DNA from 3 places in the Rhodococcus sp. NPDC076796 genome. Region 3 is predicted to be linked to each of the others. Evidence: riboswitches for the same ligand, from Rfam matches in the RefSeq annotation. Region 3 holds a riboswitch; each other region holds the start of a gene.
The links. Region 3 has a riboswitch for thiamine pyrophosphate ahead of thiO (glycine oxidase ThiO). Riboswitches for the same ligand answer to the same signal wherever they lie in the genome.
Positions count from the first base shown of each region.

Region 1: linked by a shared signal. The riboswitch ahead of AB0366_RS25740 (TenA family protein) and the one ahead of thiO (glycine oxidase ThiO) in region 3 are both predicted to bind thiamine pyrophosphate.
Region 2: linked by a shared signal. The riboswitch ahead of AB0366_RS15415 (3-oxoacyl-ACP reductase) and the one ahead of thiO (glycine oxidase ThiO) in region 3 are both predicted to bind thiamine pyrophosphate.

Region 1 covers NZ_JBFBMS010000015.1:74,841-84,727, reverse strand. Annotated here, with positions in the region: gene AB0366_RS25790 (hypothetical protein) at 1-109, shown strand, start outside; gene AB0366_RS25785 (GNAT family N-acetyltransferase) at 113-397, opposite strand; gene AB0366_RS25780 (hypothetical protein) at 584-1,354, shown strand; gene AB0366_RS25775 (homoserine dehydrogenase) at 1,585-1,905, shown strand; gene AB0366_RS25770 (helix-turn-helix domain-containing protein) at 1,919-2,281, opposite strand; gene AB0366_RS25765 (NAD(P)H-dependent oxidoreductase) at 2,357-3,013, shown strand; gene AB0366_RS25760 (LCP family protein) at 3,097-4,311, shown strand; gene AB0366_RS25755 (ABC transporter ATP-binding protein) at 4,344-5,081, opposite strand; gene AB0366_RS25750 (ABC transporter permease) at 5,074-5,910, opposite strand; gene AB0366_RS25745 (ABC transporter substrate-binding protein) at 5,888-6,901, opposite strand; gene AB0366_RS25740 (TenA family protein) at 6,898-7,620, opposite strand; TPP riboswitch at 7,614-7,713, opposite strand; gene AB0366_RS25735 (sugar porter family MFS transporter) at 7,777-9,174, opposite strand; gene AB0366_RS25730 (hypothetical protein) at 9,293-9,887, opposite strand, start outside.
Region 2 covers NZ_JBFBMS010000004.1:290,642-300,528, reverse strand. Annotated here, with positions in the region: gene AB0366_RS15440 (PDR/VanB family oxidoreductase) at 1-87, shown strand, start outside; gene AB0366_RS15435 (alpha/beta fold hydrolase) at 101-1,024, shown strand; gene AB0366_RS15430 (zinc-binding dehydrogenase) at 1,000-1,935, opposite strand; gene AB0366_RS15425 (TetR/AcrR family transcriptional regulator) at 2,023-2,610, shown strand; gene AB0366_RS15420 (LLM class flavin-dependent oxidoreductase) at 2,617-3,885, opposite strand; gene AB0366_RS15415 (3-oxoacyl-ACP reductase) at 3,887-4,648, opposite strand; TPP riboswitch at 4,698-4,790, opposite strand; gene AB0366_RS15410 (alpha-amylase family protein) at 4,864-6,159, opposite strand; gene AB0366_RS15405 (alpha-hydroxy-acid oxidizing protein) at 6,159-7,337, opposite strand; gene AB0366_RS15400 (type 1 glutamine amidotransferase) at 7,347-8,060, opposite strand; gene AB0366_RS15395 (helicase-related protein) at 8,109-9,887, shown strand, end outside.
Region 3 covers NZ_JBFBMS010000002.1:228,122-238,008, forward strand. Annotated here, with positions in the region: gene AB0366_RS06240 (M20/M25/M40 family metallo-hydrolase) at 1-274, opposite strand, end outside; gene AB0366_RS06245 (ABC transporter permease) at 301-1,071, opposite strand; gene AB0366_RS06250 (ABC transporter ATP-binding protein) at 1,071-2,033, opposite strand; gene AB0366_RS06255 (thiazole synthase) at 2,457-3,206, opposite strand; gene thiS (sulfur carrier protein ThiS) at 3,211-3,426, opposite strand; gene thiO (glycine oxidase ThiO) at 3,423-4,475, opposite strand; TPP riboswitch at 4,474-4,587, opposite strand; gene thiE (thiamine phosphate synthase) at 4,623-5,315, shown strand; gene AB0366_RS06275 (NUDIX hydrolase) at 5,312-6,148, opposite strand; gene AB0366_RS06280 (hypothetical protein) at 6,221-7,525, shown strand; gene AB0366_RS06285 (glutamate ABC transporter substrate-binding protein) at 7,549-8,493, shown strand; gene AB0366_RS06290 (tetratricopeptide repeat protein) at 8,505-9,887, shown strand, end outside.

The sequences.
Region 1 (9,887 bases), on a different contig from region 3:
GGTCGCAGAGGCGGATTCACGTGAGACCGAGGCCGCGGAGACAGTGGCCTCGAACGACTGTGAATCGGAATCCGAGATCAGCGTCGGAGTGATGTCGTCCCGGCGCTGACAGTCAGGGCTCCATCAGATGCGAGTAGCGATCGCCCGCGGCTGCGATGAAGTCGCGAACGAACCAGCACGCAGGGACAACGCGCAGTCCCTGCGTGCTGGTGTCGTCGAGAGCGTATTCGGTGAGGGCAGCGGCAAGTCCTCGACCGCGAAACTGCGGAAGCGTCACGGTGTGGTGAAACGTTCTGGAACCGTCCGATTCGAGGTACTCCGAGTAGCCCGCCAACTCGGAATCGACATAGATCTCGAAGCGATGGTCGGCACCGTCGTGGGTGATCTCGACCGTCATGGTTGTACCTCCTCGCCGAGTTCGGTGTCACCACGGTAACCGGCACTCGTCCTACGGGGTGTTCTGCGGTTACTCGAGCACGCATTGACGCAGTAGGGTGAGGGAAACCGAGTCGTGCAAGCGCCACCCGTCGCAACACCTCTCTTCATAAGTACGGGGCGCTCTCGAGGCTGAAGGTGGCAATCCGTGGAAGACACATCCGACCGGGGAATCAAGGCATTCATCCGAACCGTCGCACAGCGCGGTGGACGCGCGGAGCGGCTGACGACATCGCGACGCAATCCCGTGCAGGTCTGGTCGATGGACGGCACGTCGTCGTGCATAGTCCGAGTGCGATCGAAGGTAACGGGTGATTGGAAGGCCCGCAGGCAGGACGAATCGCTCGAGAGTGACGACACCGGATCCTCGTATTGGGTGTTCGTCGATCTCGCGAACGAAGAGCCGCGCTTCTACATGGTCTCGTCCGAAGAGATGGCTACCGACATCCGCGGAGAAGTGGACCTCTGGGTCCAGGATTCGCCACTCCGCACCAGGACCGGGCATCACGCAATCGCCGTGGACCGTGTGCTGCACGGCAGCGAGCGTTGGGACCTGCTGGGTCTGAGTTCGACGTTGGACACATCGGTCGACCTCGGCCCCGAACAGACGTGGGTTCGTACACCACGGGTGAAGGCACCTCGTAAGTCGGCCAAGGCAGCCGTGGAAGAAGAAGTGATCGACAACCGGGTACGGGTGGTCGCCGATTGTGAGGGCTATCGGCTCAGCGGCCGCTACGATCCCGAGACGCAGCGACTGGAGATCACCGCAGGACCGATGGAAGGCCGACGGTTCGACAATCCGTCCGTCGCTGCCAGTGCGGTAGCCACACATATCAGTGGGGATGTCGAGGAGCGCGACGGCTGGCAGTTCTGGCAGCTCGACACTCCGGATCGCGCTCCGCTGGGATCGTTTCAGTAGAGAACCACAGCTCACGACCGCTGTGTTGTGACTCCTCACCAAATTGGCATTTCCGATAAAAACGGGACAAAGGTCCGATTAATCTTGCGCTGGTAGGACGAGCTCCCTGTTTTAGCCTCTGGGTCGAATCGATGTTCGAGAGTTCGTCCGTGCATCGAAATTCGGGTATCAGCGAGCTCAACGGTCGACAGTGCGAGGGGTGCTGTCGACCGTGGGGAGAGGTCTTCACCATGGAACATTCCTTCCGGACGGGCTCAGCCCACGCGTCCCGCTTCCTGTTCCTCATCGCCCAGTTCGTCGATCGGAGAATCCCAGCCGAGTTCTTCTCGGCTCAATTCCGAGAACTGCAGAACACCCAATCCACGTATCTCGATGCCGACGTCTCTTCGGTCATCGGAATGTTGTCGGTCGACGTCGGCGCGTACCTGGGTGATGTCGAGATCCGAGGGGTGGACTACATCGACTCCGAACAACTCTGGCTGGCTGCCGGTCAGGCGTTCCGTGATCTCATGACCGTCCAGTCCGAGCACTTCGAACGTGAGGCCGGGTGACGGCACCCCAACGTCACCGGAATCGATCACGATGCCGCAGAAGGTCTTCGAGCCGAAATCGTCTGTGAGTGCCTCGCATTTCGATCGATAGATCGCCCGCATCGGCCAACCGTCTGACATAGGTGTCGGAAACACCGAGCACCTCGGCAGCTTGCGAGGTGGTCAGCAACTCGTCCACGGTGCCGATGGCCACCGCCCGACCGGTCGAGAGCTGGGTGAGAAGTTCCAACACCGCACTGCGTGCTGCTTCGTCGAGCGGAACCTCCGAGCCGCCGATTCTGATGTCCACGTCTGGTCCGGTCCGCTCGTGAACGACCGCCGCCAGCGAGTTGGCCGATCGCGACTCGAGAGCAGGCATGACGAATCGGAAGTCCATCGGTCCAGGATAGGAGCGGGCAGAGGCGTCGGTACGCATAGGCTCGAAGCACCCAAAATGTGAGGAGTGTTTTCAGTGCCCCAGTTGTTGCACCTCGATTCGTCCGCAGACCCGGATCGCTCGATCAGCCGTAGGGTGACGGCCCCCTTCTCGGACGCCTGGCATGGCATCGGCACCGATCACTCGGTGATCCATCGAGACCTGCACTCGAGTCCGCTGCCGCACCTACCCACCTCGGCGCTGCACTGGGCACCCCATCTGCGAACCGCCGACGAAACCGTGGATCCTTCCGCCGAGGCGTTGCAGGTCGAACTGATCGAGGAACTGATCTCGGCGGACGCGGTGCTGATCGGCGCACCGATGTACAACTGGTCGATCCCGTCGACCCTGAAGGCATGGATCGACTACGTACATGTTCCGGGCATCACCGTGCCGTTCGAGAGTGACACGGCACCTCTCGTCGGCAAGCCCGTGGTCGTGGTGACCAGTCGGGGAAACGACTACACCCCCGGTACCGACAACGCCTCCGCCGACCACACCACCGCGCAACTTCAACAGGTGCTTGGAGTTGCTCTGGGGATGGACGTGCACTTCGTTCCGGTCGACCTGACGCTCGCCGAGCGGGTGCCGGCGCTCGCACCGCAGATTCCGCAGGCACGAGCCAATCTGGAGGCGGCGTTCTCCGCCGTCGACGATCTCGCACTGCGATTGGGTGGAGCAACCGCCAGGTGAGGGCCGAGTAGCCTGGCGAGGTGCTCCCGAACGGCCCAGGCAACGACACCACCCGCGGTGAACGTGGATCGGGGCGCCATCGCATGAGGACGCCGTCGCGCAATCGCGGCCTCGCGCTCCGAATCGGCCGGGTTTTCGTCGCCACTGCGGCAGTTGCCTCGGTTGCGGTGAGTGGAATCGGGTTCGCGGTGTACCGCGAAGCCACCACGGGACTGACCACCTCGGATGCGCTCGACGGCATCGCGAACAACGATTCGAGTGGCAACGGCGAGGACACCAACATCTTGTTGATCGGCCTCGACAGTCGGAAGGACATGGACGGCAACGACCTGCCTGCCGAGTTCGTCACCGATGCGCTGCATGCGGGCGACAGCGATGTCGGCGGTTACAACACCAACACGTTGTTGCTGGTGCACCTTCCGGCCGACGGCGGTCGCGCGACCGCGCTGTCGATACCTCGCGACGACTACGTCGACGTTCCCGGATACGGCAAGCGAAAGATCAAGGAGGCGTACGGACTTGCGAAAGCCGACGCCGATACACAATTGCTCGACGAGGGCGTCATCGATACGGCCGAGCGGGAGCGTCGAGCGCGCGACGCTGGTCGACGATCGACGTTGACCGCGGTTCGTGATCTGCTCGACGTGCCGATCGATCATTTTGCCGAAGTGAACCTTCTGGGCTTCTACGACGTGGCGACCGCCGTCGGGCCCATTCAGGTGTGCCTGAACAATCCGGTACACGACAACTATTCGGGCGCGGACTTCGCGGCGGGCGCGCAAGAGCTGAGCGCTTCGCAGGCGCTGTCCTTCGTCCGGCAACGCCACGGCCTCGACAACGGCGACCTGGATCGAACCAAACGACAGCAGGCATTCGTGGCGGGAGTGATGGCCAAGCTCAGCTCCTCCGGTGTCATGGCGAACATCGGCGAACTCCGGGCGCTCGTAGCGGGCACCAAGAATGACGTCGTGATCGATGCATCCTTGGATCCGGTGAAGCTCGCAGGGGGAGCCGGTGCAGTCATGCAGGGCGACCTCGATTACTACACCCTCCCGATCACGGGCTACGACACGATCGACGGGCAGGACGTCAACCTCGTCGACGTCGATGCCATCAGGGCCGAGGCAGCACGGTTGATCGGCGACGCGCCTGCGCCCGCACCGCCGATGACCGCGGCGCCTGATCCGGCAACAACGCCGCCCCCGCTCGAGGTCGTCGCGTCGGATCCGTCCCTGGACCCGGCAACGGACCCCGATGAGGGTGTGCACAGCGATGGCGGCATTCCCTGTGTCGACTGAACCCTGTGTCGACTGAATTCCTGCGGTACCGGTCAGAGCGTCGACGCGCTGAGCAGAACGTCCATCAACTGTTTCTCGACCGCCGAGAACTGCGGCGTCGTGACGACCTCGAGTTTGCGTGGGCGGGGCAGCGTGACCTCGATCTGGCGTCGAACGTGGGCGGGCCTGGGGGAGAGGACGATCACGCGATCGGAGAGATAGACCGCTTCGCGGATGTCGTGCGTGATCATCAGCACCGTCCACCGAAACTCCGACCAGACCTGCTGCAACCACGCCTGCATGTCGCTTCGAGTCAACGAGTCCAGCGCCCCGAAGGGTTCGTCGAGCAGTAGTACCGATCGTCCCTGCACCACCGTGCGCAGCAGCGCCGCCCGCTGGCGCATGCCGCCGGAGAGCTCGGACGGTCTGGCCGACTCGTACCCGTCCAGGCCGAACACCGGGAACAGCTCGCGTGCCCGCGCACGCGCTTCCTTCTTGGCAACGCCCTGCACTTCGAGCCCGAGGGTGGTGTTGTCCAACACCGAACGCCACGGAAACAGGAGATCCTTCTGCGGCATGTAGGCGCACGGCGGTACTCGAACCGTGCCGGAATCGGGCCTGTCGAGCCCGGCCAGCATGTTGAACACCGTGCTCTTACCGGAACCGCTCGGGCCGATGATCGACACGAACTCGCCGGGGCGAACACCGAACGACATGCCGTCGAGGACGGGCTTCTCGCCGAATGATTTGCTGAGATCGCGAACATCGATGCACGTGTCGGCGTCAGACATGGAGACCCGCCGAACCGTGACGTGCCCAAGGCGCGACAAACCGCTCCACCAGGAAAGTCGAGACGAACAGGACCACACTGATCACGGCCGTCACGGCAACCGCGGCGAGAACCAGATCGGTACGAAACGAGTTCTTCTGTTGGCTCATGTAGATTCCGAGTCCCGCACTGGCCCCGGCATATTCGGCAAAGATCGCACCGACGACAGCGTAGGTGATTCCGATGCGCAGCGAGGTGAAGAATCGGGGAAGCGCCGACGGTAGCCGCACGTATCGAAACTGTTGCCAGCGCGAGGCACCCATGCTGGCCAGCAGCGACCGCGCGTCCCGATCGGCCGCTGCGAAACCCTCGATGAGTCCGATGGCCATCGGGAAGAACGTGGCCAGTGCGATCACCAGGATCTTCGGAAGCAGCCCGAAGCCGAACCAGATGATCAACAGCGGCGCGATCGCGATGATCGGAAGTGTCTGCGATACGACGAAGAGGGGAACGAACGCGCGCCGCAGCCACGGCGAGAAATCCACCGCGATGGCCAGCAACCAGGCCAGGGCCAACGAGACCGCGAAACCGATGAGGGTCACTTGCAGGGTCGCCGCCGCGTTCTCGGCGATCGCGTCGCGCTGCGCCCAACCCTGGACCACCACGCGGCCGGGGGACGGCAGCACCTGCGGCCGGATGCCGCTGATCTGGACGTAGACCTGCCAGGTGGCGATTATCAGAACGACGACGGTCAGCGCAGGCCACGCCCAACGCAGCGAGGCTCGGATACCGCTGAACGAGTAGGAACCTCGGTCAGCGGCTACCGCCTCATCGATCGCCGAGGTAGTCATTGGTGAAGTAGGTCGACCAGTCCGGCTCCGCGGTCAGAGGCGCGCCGTTCTGATCGGCGAGCACACCGCTGTCGTAGAGGAATTTCGAGTACTCGGTCCACTTGTCGAGACTCTGCCGTCCTACCTCGCCAGTGGAGTCCTTCATGTACTTATCTGCGAGCATCTCTTGGCTCTCGAAGACGAGCGATTCGTCGGTGAATGTTCCCGGATTGGCGTCGATCAGATCCTGTGCGGCCTTGTCCGGATCGTCGGCGGCGAGTTGGTAGCCGCGCTGAAGTGCCTGGACGAACTTCTCGGCCTGATCCGGATGGGCTGCGAGCCAGGGTTCGTTACCACTGATCGTGATCGCGTAGGCGTCGGGAAATCCGTAGTCGGTGTAGTCGAAGTACTTCATCGGCGTTCCGCTGTGCTCGGCCTCGATGCCTTCCCACGCAAAGTAGGAGACGGTGAAGTCGGCGGTACCGGAGTAGACCGCCTCGTACGCCGAGGTGCCCAGTACCACCGTTTCGTATTCGCCTGTGCCGCCGTCATTCTGGATGACCTTCTCGAGTCCGGCCTGCTCGCCGGACTCGCCGAAGCCGGCATAGACCTTCCCGTCGAGCGCCTTCGGGCTCGGTATGTCGTCTCGATCGGCGCGAACTCCGATGCCGGTCGCCCAGTGTTGGAGCGGCGCGAGGACCGAGACGATCTGCGCGCCCGCCGAGGTGGCGAAGACGCCCGAACTCTGTGTGCTGATACCGAACTCTGCGTTTCCGGCATCGACGAGAGTGTCCGCCGCAGTATTGTTGTACGGCAGAATCTCCACGTCCAGGCCGGCGTCGGCGAAATAGCCTTCCTGCAGGGCCACATAGAGGCCGGTGTGGTTGGTGTTGGGCGTCCAGTCCAACGCGAACCGAATGGTGTCGGAGTCCGTCGAGTCCGAGCAGCCCGCCAGCCCGGTCGTGGCAACGACGGCCGCCGCCAACGAGGCGAGAATTCGAGTGGTTCTCATGCGTACACCGCACTCTCGGCCAGGGGCCATGGGGTGGGATGTAAAGCGCTGTCCCAGAACATCAATTCGTACCTCGATGCCACGACGAAGGCGTCGATCATCTGCTCGCGCTGTATCGGAGTCGCGGCAGCAGCCGCGTCGTCCACGAATGTCCTGGCTGCGTCGACGATGGCATGGAATTCGGGAGCGTCGTACGCGGCCACCCACTGCGCATACGGGTGATCGGGATCGCGATCGAGAACCGCCCTCGCGGCACCGGCGAGTGAGCGGCCGACGTCGGCGTAGATCCAGAAGCACGGCAGAACAGCTGCTGCTGCAACAGGATACGGTTCGGTTGCCGCCGTCGCGGTCAGGTAGGACGTGTAACCGAGGCATGCCGGTGAAGGCTCGGGCGTCCGGGTCGACGGGGGCAGCGCTCCACCGGTCAGCATCGCTTCGTGCGACGCGGCCTCGTCCATCGCGCTCGCGGCGGCGCTTGCCCAGAATGCTCCGGCGACCGGGTTCGGTGCGTGTGCTGCCAGCAGCGACAGCGACTTGACGTACCCACCGAGATAGAGCGAGTCCTGTTCGAGGTACCGACGGAACGCGTCGAGCGGAAGCGTCCCCGCCCCGAGGAGTCGAAGAAATTCGAGGTCGTCGATCGCGCGTCGAATGTCCTCGGAGGCATCCCACAGTAGATCGGTGAAGCGGACCGGGTCCGCAGATACAACAGGCGTCATCGCCTTGACATCCCTTCGTCAGCATTACCTGCATCAGGTTCGGCGGGTTTGATCTCAGCATCCGCATCGGCGGACACACCCCGTGTCAGAACGAAAGCGACAGTAACACCGGTCACTCGGTGTCGATGCCGCCGCCCCTGTATCTGCGGTTCGGCGTCAGCCCAGCATGTCCTCGAGTTCCATCCCCTTGGTCTCCCTGATCTTGGCCTTCACGAAGAAGAACGAGAGCGCGGCGAACATAGCGAACCCTGCGTAGATCACCCATAGCCCCACAGACGACGTCAGTGGTGGGAAGGCAAGCGTGACAGCGAAGTTGGCCATCCAGTTGGCTGCGGTACCGATGCCGAGCGCCATGGCGCGCATGCGGTTGGGGAACATCTCACCGAGCATGACCCACATGATCGGACCCCAGGTCGAGGCGAAGAAGATGACGAACAGATTGGCACCGACCAACGCGATCGCACCCCACGGAGCGGGCAACGTGACGTCATCGCCGCTGCCGGTCGCCTGCGAGAACGCCACCGACGCCATGACGAGCCCGCCGAACATGCCGATCGAGCCCGCCATCAGCAGCTTGCGCCGACCGATTCGGTCGACGAACAGGATCGCCACGAACGTCATGACCACGTTGATCACAGCGGTGATGACAGAGGTGGTGAACGATTGATCCTCGGTGAAGCCGACCGACCGCCACAGCGTCGTCGAGTAGTAGAAGATCGCGTTGATGCCGACCAACTGCTGCAGCACGGCCATCGTGATGCCGACCCAGACGATGGGTTGCAGGCCGAACTTCGGACCGCGAATGTCGGCGAACGACGAGCGTGACTCCTTGCGCAGCGTCAGTCTGATCTCGTGGACGCGCTCGTCCGGATGCAGCTCACCGGTGATCTCGGCGAGGACTCGGGCCGCTTCTTCGTCGAGATGCTGACCGACGAGGTAGCGCGGAGACTCCGGGATCAGGGTGGCCAGCAACCCGTACACGAGAGCGGGAATCACGCCGACCAGGAACATCCAGCGCCAGGCCTCGATGCCGAACCACAGGTCGTTGGACGCGCCGTCGGCGGCACCGGCGAGAAGGGCGTCGGACAGCAGAGCTGCGAAAATGCCGATGGTGATGGCCAATTGCTGGAGCGAGGCCAGGGAGCCACGCCATTTGGCCGGAGCGATCTCGGCGATGTACGCCGGTGCGATCACCGAGGCGATGCCGATTCCGAGTCCGCCGAGCACTCGCCAGAGCATGAGATCGGGGACGCTGAACGCCAATCCCGAACCGATCGAGGAAATGACGAACAGGGCCGAGCCCAGCAGCATGACTTTCTTGCGTCCCCAACGGTCTGCGAGGCTGCCGGCGAACCAGGCACCCACTGCGCACCCGATGAGGGCGATCGCGACCACGAAGCCGGTGGTGAACGAGCCGAGGGAGAAGTGATCTTCGATCGAGTCGACAGCGCCGTTGATGACCGAGCTGTCGAAGCCGAACAGGAACCCGCCCACAGCAGCGGCGATGCTGACGCCGATGACCTTCGCTGCGTGGCGGTCCGAGGTCTGATTCATGAGTGATGCACCTTCCGGCCGCGCGCACGGGCGTCGGCCGCTGGGGAGACCGTACGGCAGGGATTGTCGTACCGTCCCCGGACATTACGCCTGGTAATTTGCCGCGCGAACGAGACCGTCAACGAAGGTCGAAATCCTCGTCCGAGACGGTGAAGCCGTGGCCGACCTGATCGGAGCACGTGACCCCGGTCTGTTCGTCGATGCTGCACTGCAGGCCGTTGGTTGAGCCACTTCCGGGGACGGTGAGCACTTCGCCGTACGGCAAGGCCGCCGCAGGACCGTCGAAACGGTGGAATTTGGGATCGCCGAGGCTTTCGAACTTCGCCGGGGACCCGGCGATCAGCTGCACAGCATTGGGTTTCACCGCCGTTCCCGACGCCCCGCTGCCGGGAACCTCGGGTGCCGAATCAGGGAGTGATCCGTGGCATCCGGCGATCGAGGATTCGAGGACGGCGATACCGCACTCGAATTTTCCGCTGGGGCTCGAGAAGTAGTACCAGCCGGGTGCCTTGCCTGCGTAGTCCTGCGGCTTCGCCTGGGCTGCAGCAGGACTCGTCGGTGCCGGAGTGGTGGACGTCGGCGTGCCGGTCGCGGTGGTGGACGGTGTTGCCGACGTGGCAGAGGGGGCGGAGGGAGCCGTGGTGATCGGGGTGGGGCGGTCGGTGATCACGGTGGCCATCGGACCGTCGCCTTCGCCGCTCGCGCCGCAGGCC
Region 2 (9,887 bases), on a different contig from region 3:
ACACGGTTGACGCCGGAGGAGCAACGCGATCACATGCTCATCTGCGTCTCCCGCGCACGCAGCGCACGCCTCGTACTCGATCTATAGAACGGAAAACCTGTTGAGCAGCAACGCGGTTCGTACGACGGTCGTCAACGAGGGAATCCGCCTCGCGGTGTTCGAGAGCGGCAACCCCGACGGTGACCCCATCGTCCTCGTACATGGGTGGCCCGATACCCACGAGCTGTGGAGCCACATCGTGCCCCAGCTCGAGGACCGCTTTCGGGTGATCAGCTACGACTCCCGCGGTGCAGGCGAGAGCTCGGTTCCCACCGAGCAGTCCGCGTACAAGTTGGCGCGTCTGGCCTCGGATTTCTACGCTGTCGCCGACGCCGTCAGCCCCGACGCTCCGGTGCACGTGCTCGCCCACGACTGGGGCGCTGTGGAGGTATGGGAAGCCGCCGCCCAGCCGCGCGCGAAGGACCGAATCCGCTCGTACACATCGATTTCCGGGCCGAATCTCGATCATCTCGGCAAGTGGTCGCAGTCGCGGCTGCGCAAACCCACCCTCACCGGCATCAAGCAGGTGCTCGCTCAGGTACGCGCGTCGTGGTACACCGTCACCTTCCACATCCCCGGGCTGTCGACGCTGCGGATCAAGCGGCAGTTCGCCAAGGGCTGGCCTGCATTCCTCGAAGAGTTCTCGGGAGTCGACCCGAAGCTCGTCACCCAGAACCCGACGCTGTGGTCGGACGCGACCAACGGAACCAATCTCTACCGCGCGAACATCATTCCGCACCTGGGCAATCCACGCGACCGGTACATCGACATTCCGGTGCACCTCATCGTCAACACCGAGGACGTCGCGGTGCGTCCGTATCACTACGACGACACCGGCAAGTGGGTGAAAGACCTGACCCGCAACGACATTCCGGCGGGGCATTGGTCACCGATCTCCCATGCCGACGACATCGCTCGATTGACAAGAGAATTCATCGACTCGCTGGCCACTCGACCAATTCAAGGCAGTAGCACCAGCTTGTGACGGGTATGTGGGGCTCGCTTCCATGCACTCGCCACCTCGGCCAGCGGAACGTTCTCGAACGCAACCGTGATCTGGCCGGCCGCGGCCCAGTCGGTCAGGGCGCGATACGAATGTTGCACTGCGTCGGGCCCGTAGTGGATGGGCATGAACCCGTGCACACTGGCTCCGAGCGATCGCATCAACTGGGCCGGTAGGGTGATGTCGGCTCCGGCTCGATCACCGATCTGCACCAGTCGTACCAGCCGGTTGCCCGCACGCAGCGCCGCCAGAGCCACTGTGCCCCAGGTGTAGTCGAGTATCAGGTCGGCTCCTGACGATGCGTCTCGGATAGCCGCGCTCACTTCGTCGACGCTCTTGTCGCCGACGGCCACCGTCGCCGTGGCACCGAGTTCGCGGGTGGCTTCGAGTGCAGCCTCGTCGCGCCCGACGACGGTGATCGATCCGGCGCCGAGCAGCTTCGCGGCCTGCACTGCCAGGCGTCCGACGACCCCGGTGCCACCGAGGATCACGACATTCTCACCGGCCTCCATCCGCCCGCCGTGAGTGAGGGGCATCAGCGCTGCCAGTCCCGCGTTCCCGAGAGTGGCGGCGGTAGAGAAGTCCAGTCCATCGGGCAGTTCGATGAGCGAGCTCGTCGAGACCAGCGCCTGCTGAGCCATCGAACCGTAGGGCGAAACGGGCAGGGAGAAGTAGACGCGTCGGCCGTCCGACGTCGTACCTGCGCCTTCGATGCCGCTCACCGTCGGCAGCGACATCGGGCTCAAATAGTGCCTACCCGAGGCGATGGCGATGTCGACGGCATTGAGCGTCGCCGCCGCCACGTCGATCACTTCCAGCCCTTGGGCGGGTGCCGGATTCCCGTGGTCGGCGTACGTGGGTACACCGAACTCGGTCAAAACTGCTGCTTTCATGACGACCCCTTCGACGAATGAACATTCACTGAATCATGATTCAGTGTGTATCGTGACGGCAGAGGTGTCAACAGGCAGGGAGCAGACATGGCCGCCACAACACGGGCGCAACAGGCCGAACAGACCCGCATCGAACTGGAGAACGCCGCCCGCGTCGTGTTCGCTCGTTCCGGATACCTGAACACCAAGATCGTCGACATCACCCGCGAAGCCGGACGAGCGGCAGGGTCGTTCTACAACCACTACTCCAGCAAGGACGAGCTGTTGCTGGCCCTCGCCGAGCAGATCGGTGACGACGCCGACGTCATCGTCGCCACTCAGGATCCGGCGGCGCGCGAGCACCCGACGATGCGCCCCCACGTGGAAGTGTTCTGGCAGTTGCTCACTCGGCACCGGGTGGTGATCGATGCCCTCCGTGATGCCGCGCTGGTCAATGCCGACTTCGCGCGGCAAGTGCAACGATTCATGCAGGTTCAGTTCGAGCCCTGGGTCGCTCGACTGACTGCATTCGAGTCCGCAGGAGTCGACCTACCGGCATCCCCTGCGACCACCGCGATACTGATCGGCGGTGCGGCGGAAAACTTCGCCCGGCTGTGGCAGGGCTCGCCCGACGACGGTCTCGACGCTCTCGTCGCGTTCGTCGATCGGGGAGTCTTCGGGCCGACCGTTCGGTGAATCGGCTCAGTGAGCCAGGTGCCCCCGCAGCGTCGACTCGGTGTAGTCCGTCCGAAAGATACCGCGCTGCTGCAGGATCGGGACCACGTGGTCAACGAAGTCCTTCAGAGAATCCGGATATCGCGGACACATCAGATTGAATCCGTCGGCACCACGGCCGATCCACGACTGCATCTCGTCGGCTATGGACTCCGGTGTGCCGATCATCGTGGCGTGCCCGCCGCCGGCCGCGAGGGTGCCGAGCAGTTCCCGCACGGTGGGAGCATCCTTCTCGACGATGCGCAGGATCGTTTCGTAGCGACCCAGCGGTCCGGTGAACTCGGCCGCCGGGGGCAGGGGCGGTACCGGAGCATCGAGTTCCCAAGCAGCACAGTCCTGCCCGGTGAACGTGGACAACATCGCCAGCGACTGCTCGGTGGGTAGCAGCCGATCCAGCTCGGCCTTCTTCCGGCGGGCTTCTTCCATGGTCGAGCCCACGTACGTCACCAGACCCGGCATGATCCCCACCGCCGCGCTGTCGCGACCGGAGCGGTCGATGCGTAGCTTGACGTCGTCGTAATAGCTCTGCGCCGCAACGAGATCGTAGGCGACGGCGTAGATCGCCTCGGCGTACTTCGCAGCGAGATCACGCCCCGGGCCCGACGCGCCGGCCTGGAACAGGACCGGCCTGCCCTGCGGCGACCGCGGCACCGTCAACGGGCCGTCGACCCGAAAGTGTTTGCCGTCGTGGTCGATCGAGTGCACCTTGGCCGGATCCGCATAGTCTCCGCTTCGATCGAGCGTCAACGCGTCGGCCTCCCACGAATCCCACAGCGCGAGAGCAGTATCGACGAACTCCTCGGCGCGCGCATAGCGCTCCTCACGAGCGGGGATGACGTCCATTCCGTGATTGCGTGCTTCGGCGTCGAACATGGAGGTGACGACGTTCCAGCCGGCACGGCCGCCGCTGATGTGATCGAGCGACGCCAACATGCGTGCAGCATGGAACGGGGTGTAGAACGTGGACGACACCGTGGTGACGAGACCGATGTGCGTCGTGGCCCTGGCCATGGCCGACAGCGCGGTGATCGGCTCGAGGAACCAGGTGCCGGCCCCGGCCGGGTCGCGCACCGAATGTCCGTCGGCGAAGAACACCGCATCGAACTTTCCCCGTTCGGCGAGCTGCGCGAGTTCCTCGTAGTACGAGATGTCGCCGAGATCCTCCACCCGCGACTCGGGATGACGCCACGCGGCGCTGTGGTGGCCGCAACCGTAGAGAAACGCGTTGAGGTGCATGTCAGTTCTTGACCAGGCCGCCGTCGACGACGAGATTCTGGCCGGTCACCGACCGCGCCCACGGCGAAGCGAAGAACAGCAGGGCATCGGCGAACTCCTCCGGCGTGGTGACGCGTTGCAAGGGGGTCGAGGCCGCGATGAAGTCGAACACCTCGGCCGGGGTCGCGGCACTGGCATCGGTGGTGCGCAGCAGTCCTCCCGAGACCATGTTGACTGTGATGTTGTCTGCACCCAGGTCCGCGGACAACGTTCGCGTCAGTGAGAGCAGTGCGGCCTTGGACGCGGTGTAGTCGTGATACGGCACCACCGGATTCTGGAACAAATTGGTGCCCACGTTGATGATTCGTCCGAACCCCGCCTCCCGCATACCTGGCAGTGCAGCCTGGGTGGTGAGCAAGGCCGCGCGGACGCTGCCACGCAGCTGTGCGTCGAAACGCTCCCAGGTGATGGTGTCGGCTTTGGGCCGGGCATCGCCGTCGAAGGAGAAATCGGCCAGCGCATTGTTGACGACGGTGGTGATCGGGGTGCCGAAGTGTTCGCGTGCAGTGTCGAACAGTGCGGCGACGGCCGACTCGTCGGTGACGTCACCCTGCACTGCGATCGCGTTCTCGCCGAGTCGGTCCGCCAGCGCTTCGGCAGCATCTCTGCTGTTGCGGTAATCGATCACCACGCGTGCACCCTGACCGGCAAATGCTGCCGCGATCGATGATCCCAGTCCGCGTCCACCGCCGGTGACCAAGACCGTCTGCTCGTCGAATTTCATGTGCCTCGCCTCTCGTTCGAGGTCGGGACCGTCGCGAGGGACAGGAAATACCGAAACGTCACGACATTCCCTTCGCTGGTCCTAACCAGATCAGGTTCGACGGGTGTGTTCTCAGCCCCTGGGGGCACCCCGTGTCGCGCTCGACTGTACCTGTAGCGGCCTCTACCGCTTTCTTGTGTTCGGCGTAGACAGCCGAACACAACCGTATGCAGCGATCAGCCGATGACAGCCCAGCCGTGCGGCGGAACGCTCACCCGCCCGTCGTTCACGTTCGCCTCACCTGCCAGTACTTCGCTGCCCTGGACCGGGTGGTCGATGGCATCGTCACCGAGATTGAGCGCCACCGTCAGCGAATTCTCGCCCGCCTGCGCACGATAGAGCAGCGCGGTGTTCGTGAGCTCGAGCGTTTCGGTGCGCGCGGAGTACAACCACGGGTTTCGACGCCGTACACCGATCAGCTCCTGATGAATGCGGAAGACCGGCCAGCCGTACGGGGCCAGATCATCGGACGTGTCGGGGTACTCCGGACGCACCTCGTCGTCGCCGCCGACACGGTCCTCCTTGATGCCTCGGAACGCCTGCTCGTCGCCGTAATAGATCATCGGCATACCGCCCACGGTGAACAGAACCACCAACGCGTGCACCAGATGTCGCTCGTCCTCGATCACGCTGGCGATGCGATTGACGTCGTGATTTCCGACGAACGTGGCGGGCACGAAGGCGTCGAGCCACCCGTTGTGGCGCTCCAGAGCGTGGGAGAGCTCGAAGAAGTTCCTCTCGCTCAGACCGCTCCAGATCGCCTTCCACAGCTCGTACTGGGTGACCGAATCCAACGTGGAGGCCGAGACGATTCGGTCGTAGTCGCCGTGAATGACCTCGCCGAGAAAGTATGCGTCCGGGTGCTTTTCCCGAACCTTCGGCAGCACCGCGGCCCAGAAGCGCGGCGACACCGCATATGCCGCGTCGAGCCGCCAGGCGTCGACGCCTCGCCCCAGCCAGTGCGAGAGCACGTCCACGACGTACTGCTGCACGTGCGGGCTCTCGTGGTTGAGCGCAACCAGTTCGTCGTGGCCCTCGAAGTTTCGATGCGTCGGCTCGTCCCCGGACCAATCGAGGTGGAACCACTGCGCGGCCTCGGAGTCCGCACCCTCGGCGAGGGCCTGGCGGAACTTCGGAAAGCTCTGCGCCACATGGTTGAACACGCCGTCGAACATGACCTTGAGGCCGCGGGAATGCGCTGCGGCGATCAGGGAGTCGATGTCCTCGTCGGTGCCCAATCTGCCGTCGACGTGGTAGTAGTCGACCGTGTCGTAGCCGTGCTTCTCGGACTCGAAGATCGGACCGAGGGCGATGCCCGACGCGCCGAGCTCGAGTGCGTAGTCGAGCCACTTCTCGATTCTGTTCAGCCGGTGCAGATCTGATTGGGACTCACCGTCCCAGCCGTGCACCGGTGCGCCGGTGAAGCCGAGCGGGTACAGGTGCCACCAGATCGCGTGCTTCGTCCACTCCATCAGGACTCCATGATCGAGTCGCGGCCGAGCTCGCCCGCACCGGCATGACCGGACAGGCTGGTCACCAAGTCGAATTCGGCCAGCAGACAGCGCAATACGTGCGCCACGCCCTCTTGCCCGCCGAGTGCGAGTCCGTAGAGGAACGGTCGGCCGAGCAGTACCGCGTCGGCCCCGAGCGCGAGGGCCTTGGCCATGTCGGCTCCGGTGCGTACGCCCGAGTCGAACAGGACTGTCAGCTGCTCGCCCACCGCGTCGACGATGGACGGCAACGCGTCGAGTGATGCTCTGGCCCCGTCGATCTGACGACCGCCGTGGTTGGAGACGACGATGCCGTCGACTCCGTGCGCTGCGGCCTCTCGCGCGTCGCCGACGGTGCAGATTCCCTTGAGCACGATCGGGCCGCTCCAGTGCTCCCGCAGGAACGCGAGGTTCTTCCACGACAGACCGGGGTTGGGGAACATCTGCGCCCAATGCATCGCGGCGGCAACGGGATTCTCTTCGACGGGCTGCCCCAGGCCTGCCTGGAACGCTGGATCCGTCAAGTAGTTCTCGATACCGAGGTTGGCGAGGAAGGGGAGGTAGCCACGGTCGAGATCGGCCGGCCGCCAGCCCAGCAAGGTGGTGTCGAGAGTCAGCACCAGCGCGCTGAACCCGGAATCCTTCGCACGCTGCAGGAAGCTCAGCAGCACCGACTCGTCCGTCGGCCAGTAGAGCTGATACCAGCGGGGAGCGTCGCCGCCCGCCTCGGCAATCTGCTCGAACGAATGCGAGGCCTGCGTCGAATGTATGTACGGCACACCGAGTTCCGCAGCTGCACGGACGGTGGCGAGCTCACCGTCGGGATGGGCGAGAGTCTGAATGCCCACGGGAGCGATCAGCAGCGGTGCGGGCATGTCGGTGCCGAGCACGGTGCACGCGTGGTCACGGGCAGCCGAGCTGCGCAGCATCCGCGGCGTGATTGCCCACCTGTCGAAGGCGGCCCGGTTCGCACGAGCCGTCGAGCCGCTACCCGCGCTGGCGACGATGTAGCCAAGAGCCTCCGGCGAGAGCTTCTCGGCAGCCTGGTCCTCCAGCCGCGCCAGGTTGGTGGTGATCGACGGTGTCTGCTGCGCGAACATCCCCGCGGCGTAGATGCCGAGTTGGTGATCGCTGAAGTTGCTGGGCCTGGCCTCGGTCATCGTTCGACCCTACCGGGGCAGCGCCGCCGATCGGGCGAGAAATGCGTCCAGCAGAGCCGAGCAACGCAACCGAGCTGCAGGTTCGGCGTCTGCAATGGCGCGGCGAATCTCCTGCACGTCCACCGCATGTTCGACGCCGTCGCGGTCCCACGCCGCGGCCCACGCGTCGTAGGTGTCGAGGTCGATTTCGGGGTGGAACTGCAGTCCGAGGTGCGGTCCGAGGACGAACGCCTGTTGTGCGGCCGCGTTGCGGGCGATCACCGTCGCCTCCGGGGGAGCGGTGAACGTATCGCCGTGGAACTCCATCCACGGGCCCGGTGCGATGAGCTCGGGATCGGAGGTCTCGACGTCGACGAAACCGTACTCGGGATGCTCGGACTTGCGAACGGTCCCGCCGAGCACCCGAGCGAGCAGCTGACCGCCGAAGCACACACCGAGGATGGGGACCTGCGCGTCGATCGCGTCCTGCACGTACGCGATTTCCGGCGCGAGCCAGGTCAGCGTGTCGTCGTACGCGGCGTCGGGTGAGCCCATGACCACCACCGCCTGCGCGCCGGACAGCGGCGGCGGCGCGAGATCGGGACTGTGGTCGAAGGAGTGCACGTCCAACTGGAAACCCCTGGCGCGCAATTCGGCGTCGAGGGTGCCGATGTCGCGTCGCGCGAGAGCCGGGTCCTGATCGTGGACGAGTACTACGGCGCGCGGGTCGTTCGTGTATGTCACAGGGCTCCTTTACGGTGTTCGTGCACACCGTACGACAGACTGGATCCGATGCCACCTCGTAGACGCACAGCCCGATCCACCACTGCCCGCACCGTCAAGGCCGGGCAGAGCAGCGCTGCGCGAAAGTTCGCGGCCGCCAAGAACGGTGAGCCTGCGGACAAGAAACCCGCGGCGAAGAAGGCCGCACCTCGCAAGCGAGCAGCCCCGCGCAAGACCTCACCGCGCAAGTCCGCTGCCCCCGATCTGCGGGTGCCCGATCCCGGTGAGCGCGTCTGGGTACTGGACGTGCCGTTCGAGGATCGGTCGGCGGCGGGCGCTGCTGGGGCGCGCTGGTATCCGGGTCCTCGGGTGTTCGCGTACTACGGCACGGAGCTGCCCGAGTATCTGCAACCGTACGAGTCGATGCCCTACAGCCTGCAGCGGTGGCTCGAGGACGATGCCAACGAAAACTGGCGTGACGAAGAGGTGCGGGAGCGGGCGATGCAGCCGCGTGACACGCAGCTCGAATCCGTTCGACGCCATCTCGCCGCGCTCGAGGCCGGGTTCCCGTACTTCGCGCAGATGGATTCGACGGGTCTGGGCAAGACGTTGGCGGTGTGCGAGGCAGTCCGGCAGATGTCGGCAGCCGAGATCGGCACGGTACTGGTGGTCGCACCCAAGGGTGCGTTGCCGGGGTGGCGTCGAACCATCGCAGACAGTGAGGCAGACATCGAGCCGGCCGACCGCAAGCGCTGGCTGCTGATCACGTACCAGTCGACGAAGAAGCTCCTGTCGGTTCCGCCCGAGACCGACCTGGGCAAACGTAAACGGACACAGAACAAGCGGACCATCTCACTCGGCGAGCTTCGGTTCGACATCGATGTGGTGATCGCCGACGAATCGCATGCGCTGATGAACATCGAATCGCAGCAGTCGCAGATCCTCTGGCGGTATCAGGAAGCGGCCCGCTCGGTGGTCTGGATGTCTGCCACGCCCGGCTATCAGCCGCTGCACTTCGCCTACATGGCGAGGGCCGTCGAGCGCAGCCGCGGGGTCGAGATCCTCGGTGACGACGAGTATCTCGGCTATGCGGTGACGATGAAGTGGGCGGAGTTCCTCATCGAATCCGGGTTCGCCGTCAAGGCAGGCAAGGCGACGACGGGGTTGACGACGTGGCGGTGGGAGCCCGAGGACGCGGCCCGACGCGCCCGCGATATCGCGTCGGTGCACGGGTGGTTGTCGGGAGGCGCTGTGCCGTGGTCGATTTCGCGGCCGTCCCCGCCGACTCCGCGTGAGCCACTGGGGCAGGAACTCACGGCCGCGCAGAAGCGGTTGTACAACTCGGCGTGGGTGGACTACCGCAAGGAAGTGGGTCTGCCGATCTGGAAGGCCGTCGGCGGCAAGCGGGTGCTGCAGAAGAATCCGAGCACCCGCGCCGCTACCCTGCGATTCCGTCAGAAGTGTTCGTACTTGCGCATTCCCGCGTCGGCCGATCAGGTGCGGACGTGGGTCAAGGCCGGCAATCAGGTGTTCGTCTCGATGTTCTACCGCGAGTCGGTCGCCGCGCTGGCGCAGACACTGCGCGACGAGGGTCTCGACGTCGCAGTGGTCGACGGCAGTATGAGCAGCCCGGAGCAGGAGGCGTCGATCAGACGTTTTCAGACCGGCGACGCGTCGGTCATCGTCTCGACCACCACCAGTGCGATCAATCTGCACACCAACGAGTTACTGCTCCCGGAAGGGACGGTCTCCACCCTCGCCCCGCGGGTCACGCTGATTCACGATCCCCGGTGGACCCCCATCGACATTCGTCAGATCGAGGGGCGCGCCAACCGAATAGACAAGGAC
Region 3 (9,887 bases):
TGACCTCGAACCCGGCCGATTCGAGTTGCGAGACAACATAATCGACACTCGCGTCGTAACCGGCGGTGCCGGCCGCGCGGTTTCCGTCGTTCTCGGCGGCGAAGGCTTCCAATTGTTCGAGGTGCCCCACCAACGCCTCCTCGGTGACCGCGGCAGAGAGCCCCGGCCCGTCGGGTGTGGCGAAAACTCTGGCCGGTTCCTCGTCCGAGGTGGACGAGCAACCGGCCAGAATCAAGACAGTGACAGCGCTACCTGCAAGCAAGGAAATCCGCATAGCGGACACCCTACCGGCGAGCAGCGTCAGGCGTCCCGACGATTGACGACGAACACTGCTGCCCCGAAGATCACCGCGGTGAAGACGACGAAGTAGATCAGGCTACCGATCGGACCCCAATGGAAGTCGATTCCGCCGCTGGAGCCGAGGAAGTGATTGGCATTGAGGAACGGCATGAACGGCTGGATCTTCTCGCCCACCTTCGGGATGAGGCCGATGACGTTCTCGATGAGCAGCGGCCACAGCAGCAACACGGCAATGGCACCGGCGGACTGCCGAATGAGCGCACCCACTGCTACTGCCAGAACGATCTGTACGAACGCCAGGATCGCCGCGCCGTAGACGACACGCCACGTGCCGTCCACATCGAAGCCGAGGAGCGCCCCCGCCTCCTCGCCTGCAATCGACTTCGCCAGGAACAGCGCACCGAACGCCAGGATGAGAGACAGCACCGCGCCGTACACACCGACGATGAGCGCCTTCGCACCGAGGACCGAAGCCCGATTGGTGACCGACTGGAACGTCGTGCGGATCAGACCGAACCGGTATTCGCTGGTGACGGTCAGTGCCGCCAGAATCATCAGCACCATGATGCCCAGCCCGCCCACACCGCTGGCGACGACGTCGTAGGCAGTCGTCGGAGGCAGGCCTTCCGGTGCGTCGGGTCCGATGGCGGTCTTGGCCGCCCATCCGAGGATGGCTCCGAAGCCGAGGCCGAACACCACCACTATCGCGCTGCACCACCACGGCGACTTGGTCGAGGTGAACTTGATTCTTTCTGCTGCCAAGACGCCCATCAGAGTGACCCGCCCATCGCTTGCTGAGTGTTGGGGTTTTCGGCTCCCGCGCCGTGGTATTGCACTGTGTCTCCGGTGAGTTTCATGAAGGCTTCCTCGAGCGAGCCTCGCTGAGAGGCCAACTCGTGCAGGGTGATTCCGGCCCGACCGGCGATGTCGCCGATCGCGTCGGTGGTCGAGTTCAGCACCACGAGCGAGGGCTGAAGTTCATCGGTCTTGTCCGGCTCGCGCACGGTGAGACCGGCGGTGGTCAGCGCCTGGCGCAGACCGTCGAGTTGCGGGCTGCGAACGCGCACCGATGCCTCGGAGGCATGGTCGATGAATTCCTGCACCGAGGAATCGGAGATCAGTTTGCCGCGTCCGATGACGATGAGGTGTTCCGCGGTCTGCGCCATCTCCGAGAGCAGGTGGCTCGAGACCAGCACTGTGCGGCCCTCGGCCGCCAAGCGCTGCATGAACTTTCGGATCCAGACGATGCCCTCGGGATCGAGTCCGTTGACCGGCTCGTCGAACAGCAACACCTTGGGGTCGCCGAGCAACGCACCGGCCAGGCCGAGCCGCTGCGACATACCGAGTGAGAACCCGCCGGCATTCTTCTTGGCCACCTCGGACAGGCCCACCAGACGCAGCACCTCGTCGACGCGCGACTTCGGAATGCCGTTGGAGGCCGCCATCCACTCGAGATGTGCACGCGCCGAACGGTTCGGATGAACCCACTTGGCGTCGAGCAGAGCGCCGACGGTACGCAGTGGCTGCTTGAGATGGCTGTAGCTCTTGCCCTCGATGGTCGCCGTTCCCTTGGTGGGGCGGTCGAGGCCGAGGATCATCCGCATCGTGGTCGACTTGCCTGCGCCGTTGGGGCCCAGGAAGCCGGTCACGATGCCGGGTTTGATGGTGAAGGTGAGGTTGTCGACCGCCGTCACCGCGCCGTATTGCTTGGTCAGTCCTGTCACTTCGATCATGGGTACAACTGTCCCCCATCGACAGCGTCCGCACATCGACCCACAGTCGCCTTCTCCATCATCCTTTCGGATGACACACACCCTGAGACAGTCGGTCGTATGGGCGGCATTGCGGGTCGAGCAGGCGGCATGCGGTCGCAAATGCGCGCGCGTTTGCCAGGTGCGCGCGGAATCGTCCTCGTATCGCCACTACTCCGCGCGCGTTTCACGAATGCGCGCGCGTTTGCGAGATGCGACGACGCAGCCGTCGCAGGGGCGGCACGCGGTCGCAGGGGCGGCATGCGGTCGCAAACGCGCGCGCGTTTGCCAGGTGCGCGCGGAATCGCCCTCGTATCGCCACTACTCCGCGCGCGTTTCACGAATGCGCGCGCGTTTGCGAGATGCGCAGCACCACAGGCGACGCTGCGCCGACGACACCGCACCTCACATAGGCGAGCTGGCCTGCGCCCAGAATCGTTTCGGAATACGGCCGGCATGTCGGGCCTGGTAGCCCGCCGCCACCGCGTTCCGCATCGCCGACGCCATCAGCGCCGGATCCTTCGCCCGGGTCACCGCGGTCGCGAGCAGCACCGCATCGCAGCCGAGTTCCATCGCGAGGGTGGCGTCGCTGGCTGTGCCGATGCCGGCGTCGAGGATCACCGGAACCGATGCGGCGTCGACGATCATCTCGATGTTGTGGGGGTTGGAGATGCCGAGGCCGGTGCCGATGGGTGAGCCGAGCGGCATGACGGCGACGCAGCCAATGTCCTCGAGCCGCTTGGCCAGCACCGGGTCGTCGGTGGTGTACGGCAGCACCTGGAAGCCGTCGTCCACGAGTTGTTCTGCGGCCTTGACCAATTCGATGGCGTCGGGCAGGAGGGTTCGCTCGTCGGCGATCACTTCGAGTTTCACCCAGTCGGTCTCGAGCGCCTCACGGCCCAGTTGCGCGGTGAGAACTGCTTCCGCCGCACCGCGGCAGCCTGCGGTGTTCGGCAACGGGGCGATGTTCAACCGGCGCAGCAGATCCAGCACTCCCGTCCCACCTGCGGCGTCGACGCGGCGCATCGCGACGGTGGTCAGTTCGGTTCCGGACGCGACGAGGGCGTCCTCGAGCACCGCGAGATTCGCCGCTCCGCCGGTGCCGGTGATGAGCCGGGAGGTGAAGGTGCGGCCTGCGATGGTCAGACCCGTCATGGCCTCAACCACCCTGAACCGCCGTGAGAACGTCGATTTCCCAACCCTTTTCGACGCCGGTGGTGTCCCAGCGACTCTTGGGCAGCACCGCTCCGTCAACGGCGACAGCGATGCCCTTCTCGGGCATGCCCAGGAATTCGAGCAGCCGACGCATGGTCATATCCTCGGTGAGCAGGTGGTCCTCACCGTTGACGGTGATACCGATCGCGACCTGTGTCATGGTGTCCTCTCGATCTGCGGAAATCTCTGGGGCTCGGCCGCTTTCGCCTCGGGCAGCGTCTCGCCGGAGATCAGCGCGGCGACGGCGTCGGCGGTGATGGGCGCGAGCAGGATGCCGTTACGGCCGTGTCCCGTGGCGGCGATCAACCGGGGAGACAGCCTGCCGATCAGCGGCAGCCCGTCCGGGCTCATCGGCCGCAGTCCGGCAGCGGTTTCGTACAGCTCGTACTCGCCGATGCTCGGCATGAGTCGTTCGGCGTCGGCGATGAGGTCTCGTACCCCGGCGACGGTGACCTGGGTGTCCTGGCCGGATTCGTATTGGGTTGCGCCGACGACCAATCCGTCGCCGCGCGGTACCAGGTAGATTGCACGGCCGTGCACGGTTCCGCGAACGGTCCGGTTCGGCGGCGGTGCGGCGCTCGGCCGCCGTCGCAGGCGGAGGATCTCCCCCTTGACCGGCCGAACCGGCAGCGTGGGCCACAACGCGGCCGACTGGGCACCGGCGGCCAGGACCGCCTGGTCGGCGTCGGGCATGGTCTCCACCGGGGTGGTCACCAACTCGACTCCCGCGTCCAGGCACCCCTGCTCGAGCGCGGCGATCAGCGCCCGATTGTCCACCGACAGTTCGGTCGGAGCCAGCAGGCCCAGTCGAATGTTCTGTGCCAGAGCAGGTTCGAGCTCACGCAGCTGCGCTCGTGCCAAAATCTCGAGTTCGTGCCCCTGTTCGCCCACCCATTCGGCGATGGTTCGTAGGTCGGCGGCGTCGGCGGAGTCGAGGGCGACCGTCACCGATCCGGTCGCGGAGAACACGGAGGGGCCGGGGAGGCGTCGGGCGAAGTCCGGCCACCGCGCCAACGACGCAGCGCCCAGATGCAGCAGTTCGTGTTCGCCGGGCCAGCCCTCGGACAACGGGGCCAGCATTCCGCCTGCGACCCAGGATGCGCCTCGACCGAGCGCGGGATCGTGCACGACCACTCGGTGACCGTCCTCGGCCAAGCGCAGCGCCGTCGACAACCCGATGACGCCTCCGCCGATAACGACGATATGCACGCGATTCACGTCCTCACTCCCTGCGCCCGCATGATCGGGTTCAGGTATTGACGGTAAGGGCGGCGAACCCACTCTCAGCCCCACGAACCCTGGGACTCCCGCGATCAATCTTCGTTTTACAGCCACCATGAGAATACAGTTCGCTTTGTGCATCCATCTCAGACCGCCCGCAACCAGACTCCCCGTGAGCGTCTTGCGTCCGCTCGCCTGTACCTGTGTACCGATGCCAGGCGCGACAAGGGCGACCTCGCGCAGTTCGCCGAGGCCGCGTTGTCCGGTGGCGTCGACATCATTCAGCTGCGCGACAAGAACTCCGCAGGCGAGCGAGAGTTCGGTCCCCTCGAAGCCAAGGACGAGCTCGCTGCGCTGGCGATTCTGCTCGCTGCGACCAAGCGGCACGGTGCGCTGCTTGCGGTGAACGATCGCGCGGATCTGGCATTGGCCTCGGGCGCGGACGTGCTGCATCTGGGTCAGGGCGATCTGCCGGTGCACTATGCCCGTCAGATCCTCGGGCCGGACGTGGTGATCGGCCGGTCGACGCAGAACCGCGCTCAGTCCTCGCTCGCCGCGATCGAGGACGGCGTCGACTACTTCGCCGTCGGGCCGGTGTGGCCGACGCCCACCAAGCCCAACCGCAAGGCCGCGGGACTCGAAGCTCTGCGCGCCACCGCGGACGCGCTACCGGAACGGCCGTGGTTCGCCATCGGCGGCGTCGACGCGACCAACGTGGATCAGGTTCGAGCGGCCGGAGCCGACCGCATCGTGGTGGTCCGGGCGATCACCGAGGCCAGGGACCCACAGGCCGCAGCCCGCGAATTGGTCCAAGCGCTGCAGGCCTAGAGCCAACCCAGCACTGCGGACGGCGTCAGGACCTGCACCGATTCCGGCAGCCGGTCGCGTAGTCCGCGGTCGGCGGTGACGAGCGCGGTCAGGTCTCCGTCGATGTCGGCCTGCTCGGCCAAGGTGTCGTCGCCACTGCCATCGGCGAGAATCGTCCGGGTGCGGGGGTCTTCGACCACGGCGTCCCGGGCCTGGCCTTCGAGCACGGCTTCGATGCAGGTGAGCCAGCCGTACTGACCGCTGGGCAGTTCGACGGTGCGGGGCAGCGTCTCGGCCAGCGAGGTCAGCAGTGCGCCGGTCGATCCGGCGCGATCCTTCCACCATCCGTTCGGCCGGGACCCCAGCACGTTCGCGGTGTCGAGCAGCACCCGCAGCGGCACGGTGCGGAGCGACGGCCAGCTGGACGCGAACCCCGGATGCAACGGGAGTTCGTCGACGATCGACTCCGGTACCCAACGCAGCTCGGTGCTCTCCCCGTTGGGCACAGTGGTCAGCGGATGATCGGTATCGGCGACGACGGTGGTGTAGGACCAGCCGCTCTCGACGCTCGCGGTGACGCGCTCGCTGCGCACACTGACCTGTTCGGCCGAAATACCGGCTTCTTCGTGGGCCTCGCGCACCGCCGCGTGGGCGGTGCTCTCGTGGGAATCGCGGGCTCCGCCGGGTAGTGCCCAGGTTCCGCCCTGGTGACTCCACAGGGCACGGTGCTGCAGCAACACCACCGGCTCGCCTGCATCGGACGGCGCACGCAGCAACAGTCCGGCGGCACCGTGCTTTCCCCAGTGCCGAGTGCCGTTCTCGCCGATCACCCAGCCGTCACCGTCACCACGCATGCTCACCACCCTAGGTGAATCACCTGCCTGTAGTGGCTGCAGTACCGTCCGCCTACTTATATGCTCGGGTGCGTGATCGCGGCCGGTATTACCCCCTCCGCTGCCGTCCCCCCGACAACGGCTACGCACGTCGGTGTCGCTGCAGGCAAGCCACCGGTTCGCTACACGATGCGTTCGACGCCTGCGCGGTTGGTCGCGATGGGAATCGCGCTGGTGGTGCTCGCGTTGACGGTCGGAAATCTCGCGTCCACGGCCGTGCACGATCGGGTCGACACCCTCGGCACCCTGTTGGTGCGCACCGAGCCCTTCGCGAACTCGGCACAGAATCTGTACGGGGCCCTGTCGGTGGCCGACGCGGCTGCGGCCACCGCGTTCATCGCCGGTGGTCTCGAACCGCCCGAGGTACGCGAGCGCTACTCGCAGGCGCTCGGGGAGGCGTCGTCCGAGCTGATCGCGGCCTCGGCCGGGGTGACCGAGAACGACGCGGCCACCAGCGCGGTACTCACCCAGATCGCCGCTGGGCTGCCGGTGTACAGCGGTCTGGTCGAGACGGCCAGGGCCAACAACCGCAGCGGAAATCCGGTGGGCGCGGCGTATCTCGGTGAGGCATCGACGATGATGCAGACGAGTTTGCTGCCCCTGGCGGAGAAGTTGTACACCGAGCAGGCGTCGCGGGTGTCGGCCGATCAGGAACGGTTCACCAATCCGCCCCTGTTCGCGATCGGCTCGCTGGTGTTCCTGTTGCTGATGACCGGCCTGGCCCAGTGGTACCTGTCGCGGACCACTCGCCGCACGTTGAACGTCGGATTCCTCGCTGCCACAGTCGCTGTCGCCGGGCTGCTCGGCTGGATGCTGGTGGTGGGACTGGTGTCCTCGATCGCCACCGATCGCGCGATCGACCGCGGAGTGTCTCCGCTCAAGTCCTACACGACGGGTTTCATTCTGGCGCAACAGGCCAGGGCGGACGAGACTCTCGATCTCGCCCGCCGCGGCGGCGGTCAGGATTACGGACAATCGTTCGACGCCAACGTCTCTCGGCTCACGGAGATGTTTCAGGGCGATACCGCGGTGATCGATGCACTGAACACGTGGTCGGTCTCGCACTCGAGGATCGATTCCGCACTCGAGGTCGGCGATTTCAACGGCGCGGTCTCCATTGCCACCGGGACCGGCGAGTCAGATTCGGCGGCCGCGTTCACCGCGCTGGACAGCGTTCTGGTCGACGGAATCGAGAATGCGCGAAGCGAACTGCGGTCCAACATCGACCGATCGGTGTGGGTGCTGTCCGGACTCTCGAACGGCGCATACGTGCTCACCGTCGTCGCGTCGGTCGCCTTCGGTGTCGGCCTGTTCCCGAGGCTGCGGGAGTACCTGTGAAACGTCTACTCGCCGTCGGCATTCTGGTCACCGCTCTGTTGGTCGGCTGTGCGCCGCCGGAAAACTCTGCGCCGCAGGTCGACACGACGTTCACCGAACCGCCGCTACCGGACGGCGCGTCCGTCGCCGCTCGGCCAACCGAGAGCCCCGCCGACGACGAGTGCGCCCGCCCCACCGCCAGCCTGCGACCACTGCCGACAGGCACCGATGCTCCGCCGCCGCCACAGCCGACACTCGACGCACTACGCGCCAAGGGCCGGTTGGTCGTCGGATTGGATACGGGCAGCAACCTTTTCAGCTTCCGCGATCCGATGTCCGGGCAGCTGGTCGGGTTCGATGTCGACATCGCGCGGGAGGTCTCACGAGACCTGTTCGGCGATCCGAACCGGCTGGACTTTCGCATCCTCACCTCTGCGGAACGGCTCGAAGCTCTGCAGGATTCTTCGGTGGACATGGTGGTCAAGACCATGACCATCACGTGCGCTCGCCGCAAGGACGTCCAGTTCTCCACCGTGTATTTCCAAGCGCAGCACCGCGTTCTGGTGGTGCAGGGATCGGGCATCCGCGGAGTCGAGGACCTGGCGGACAAGCGAGTGTGCGCTGTGGAGGGCACCACCTCGCTGCGACGCCTCCAACGAGTCCAACCCGCCGCGACCGTGGTGACGGTACCGATGTGGTCGGATTGCCTTGTGGTGCTGCAGCAACGGCAGGTCGACGCCATCAGCACCGACGACGCGATCCTCGCCGGCCTCGCGGCACAGGATCCTTACCTCGAGATCGTCGGTGACAGCCTGAGCCCGGAGCCCTACGGGGTGGGAATCAACAAGAACAACGAGGATCTGGTGCGCTTCGTCAACGGGACGTTGGCGCGCATCCGCTCCGACGGCACCTGGAATCGCATCTACGACCGGTGGCTGACGGTGCTCGGCCCCTCCCCCGGTCCGCCCAGCGCGACGTACAGCGATTAGGGGCCTTGGACATGGACGACGACGAACAGCAGCCCACGGCCCCGGCGGAGCGAACGCAGGCGGTCTCGCGCACCGACGACAGCGAGCGCACCCGGGCAGTGTCGAGAACGCAGGCAGCCTCGGGAACGGACGGAGTCGAGCGCACTCAGGCCGTCTCACGGTCATCGGTCGGCGATCGGACCCCGACGTCGACTGCGTCGCACACTGCTTCCACCCGCTCCAAGACCGGTCGAACGAGATCCGGTCGATCGCGCAGCACCGGCATTCGGCGGCGACTCGGCGGCGGCCTGGTGGACGTGCCCCGCGTCGAACCGATCGATCCCGCCACTGCAGTGATGTCGGATCCGACGGTGCCGCAGCACAAACGGTTCTGTTGGAAGTGCAATGCCAAGGTCGGCCGAAGCGAACCGGGCGAGCCCGACGTGGCGATGGGCATCTGCCCACACTGCGGCGCAACGTTCGACTTCACTCCGTTGCTCGAGCCGGGCGATCGCGTGGTCGGCCAGTACGACGTGCAGGGCTGCATCGCACACGGCGGGCTCGGCTGGATCTACCTCGCCATCGACCGCAATGTCAGCGACCGCTGGGTGGTACTCAAGGGACTGCTGCACTTCGGTGACGAAGAGGCCCACGCCGTCGCGGTCGCCGAGCGGCAGTTCCTCGCCGAGGTCGCCCATCCCGGCGTGGTGAAGATCTACAACTTCGTCGAGCAACCCCGCAGCGACGGGTCGACCGTCGGCTTCATCGTCATGGAATACGTCGGCGGCCGTTCACTGCGCGACATCCTCACCGCCTGCGGCGACGGTGCCCGTCTGCCCGTCGAACAGGCGCTGGCCTACGTCCTCGAAGTGCTTCCGGCACTGGGCTATCTGCATTCGATCGGGCTGGTCTACAACGACCTCAAACCGGAGAACATCATGGTCTCCGACGACCAGATCAAACTCATCGACCTCGGCGCGGTCGCGGGTATCGAGGACTACGGCTACCTGTACGGCACGGTGGGCTACCAGGCACCGGAGATCGTGAAGACGGGACCGACGGTGGCGTCGGACATCTTCACGGTGGGTCGCACCCTCGCGGTGTTGACGCTGGACATGCCGTCGAAGAACGGCAAGTACCTCGACGGCCTCCCTTCGGCCGAGGAATCCGACGTACTGCAACAGTTTCCGTCGCTGCATCGCCTGTTGCTGCGCGCAACGCACGAGGATCCCACTCGTCGGTTCCGATCCGCGGACGAATTCGCCGGGCAGGCCACCGGCGTGCTGCGTGAGATCCTGGCCATCAGGACAGGTGTCGAGCGGCCGGGACTGTCGACGGTATTCAGCCCGCCGCGTACGACTTTCGGCACCGAGCAGTCGGTGGGGCGCACCGACACCTACGTGGACGGCACGGTC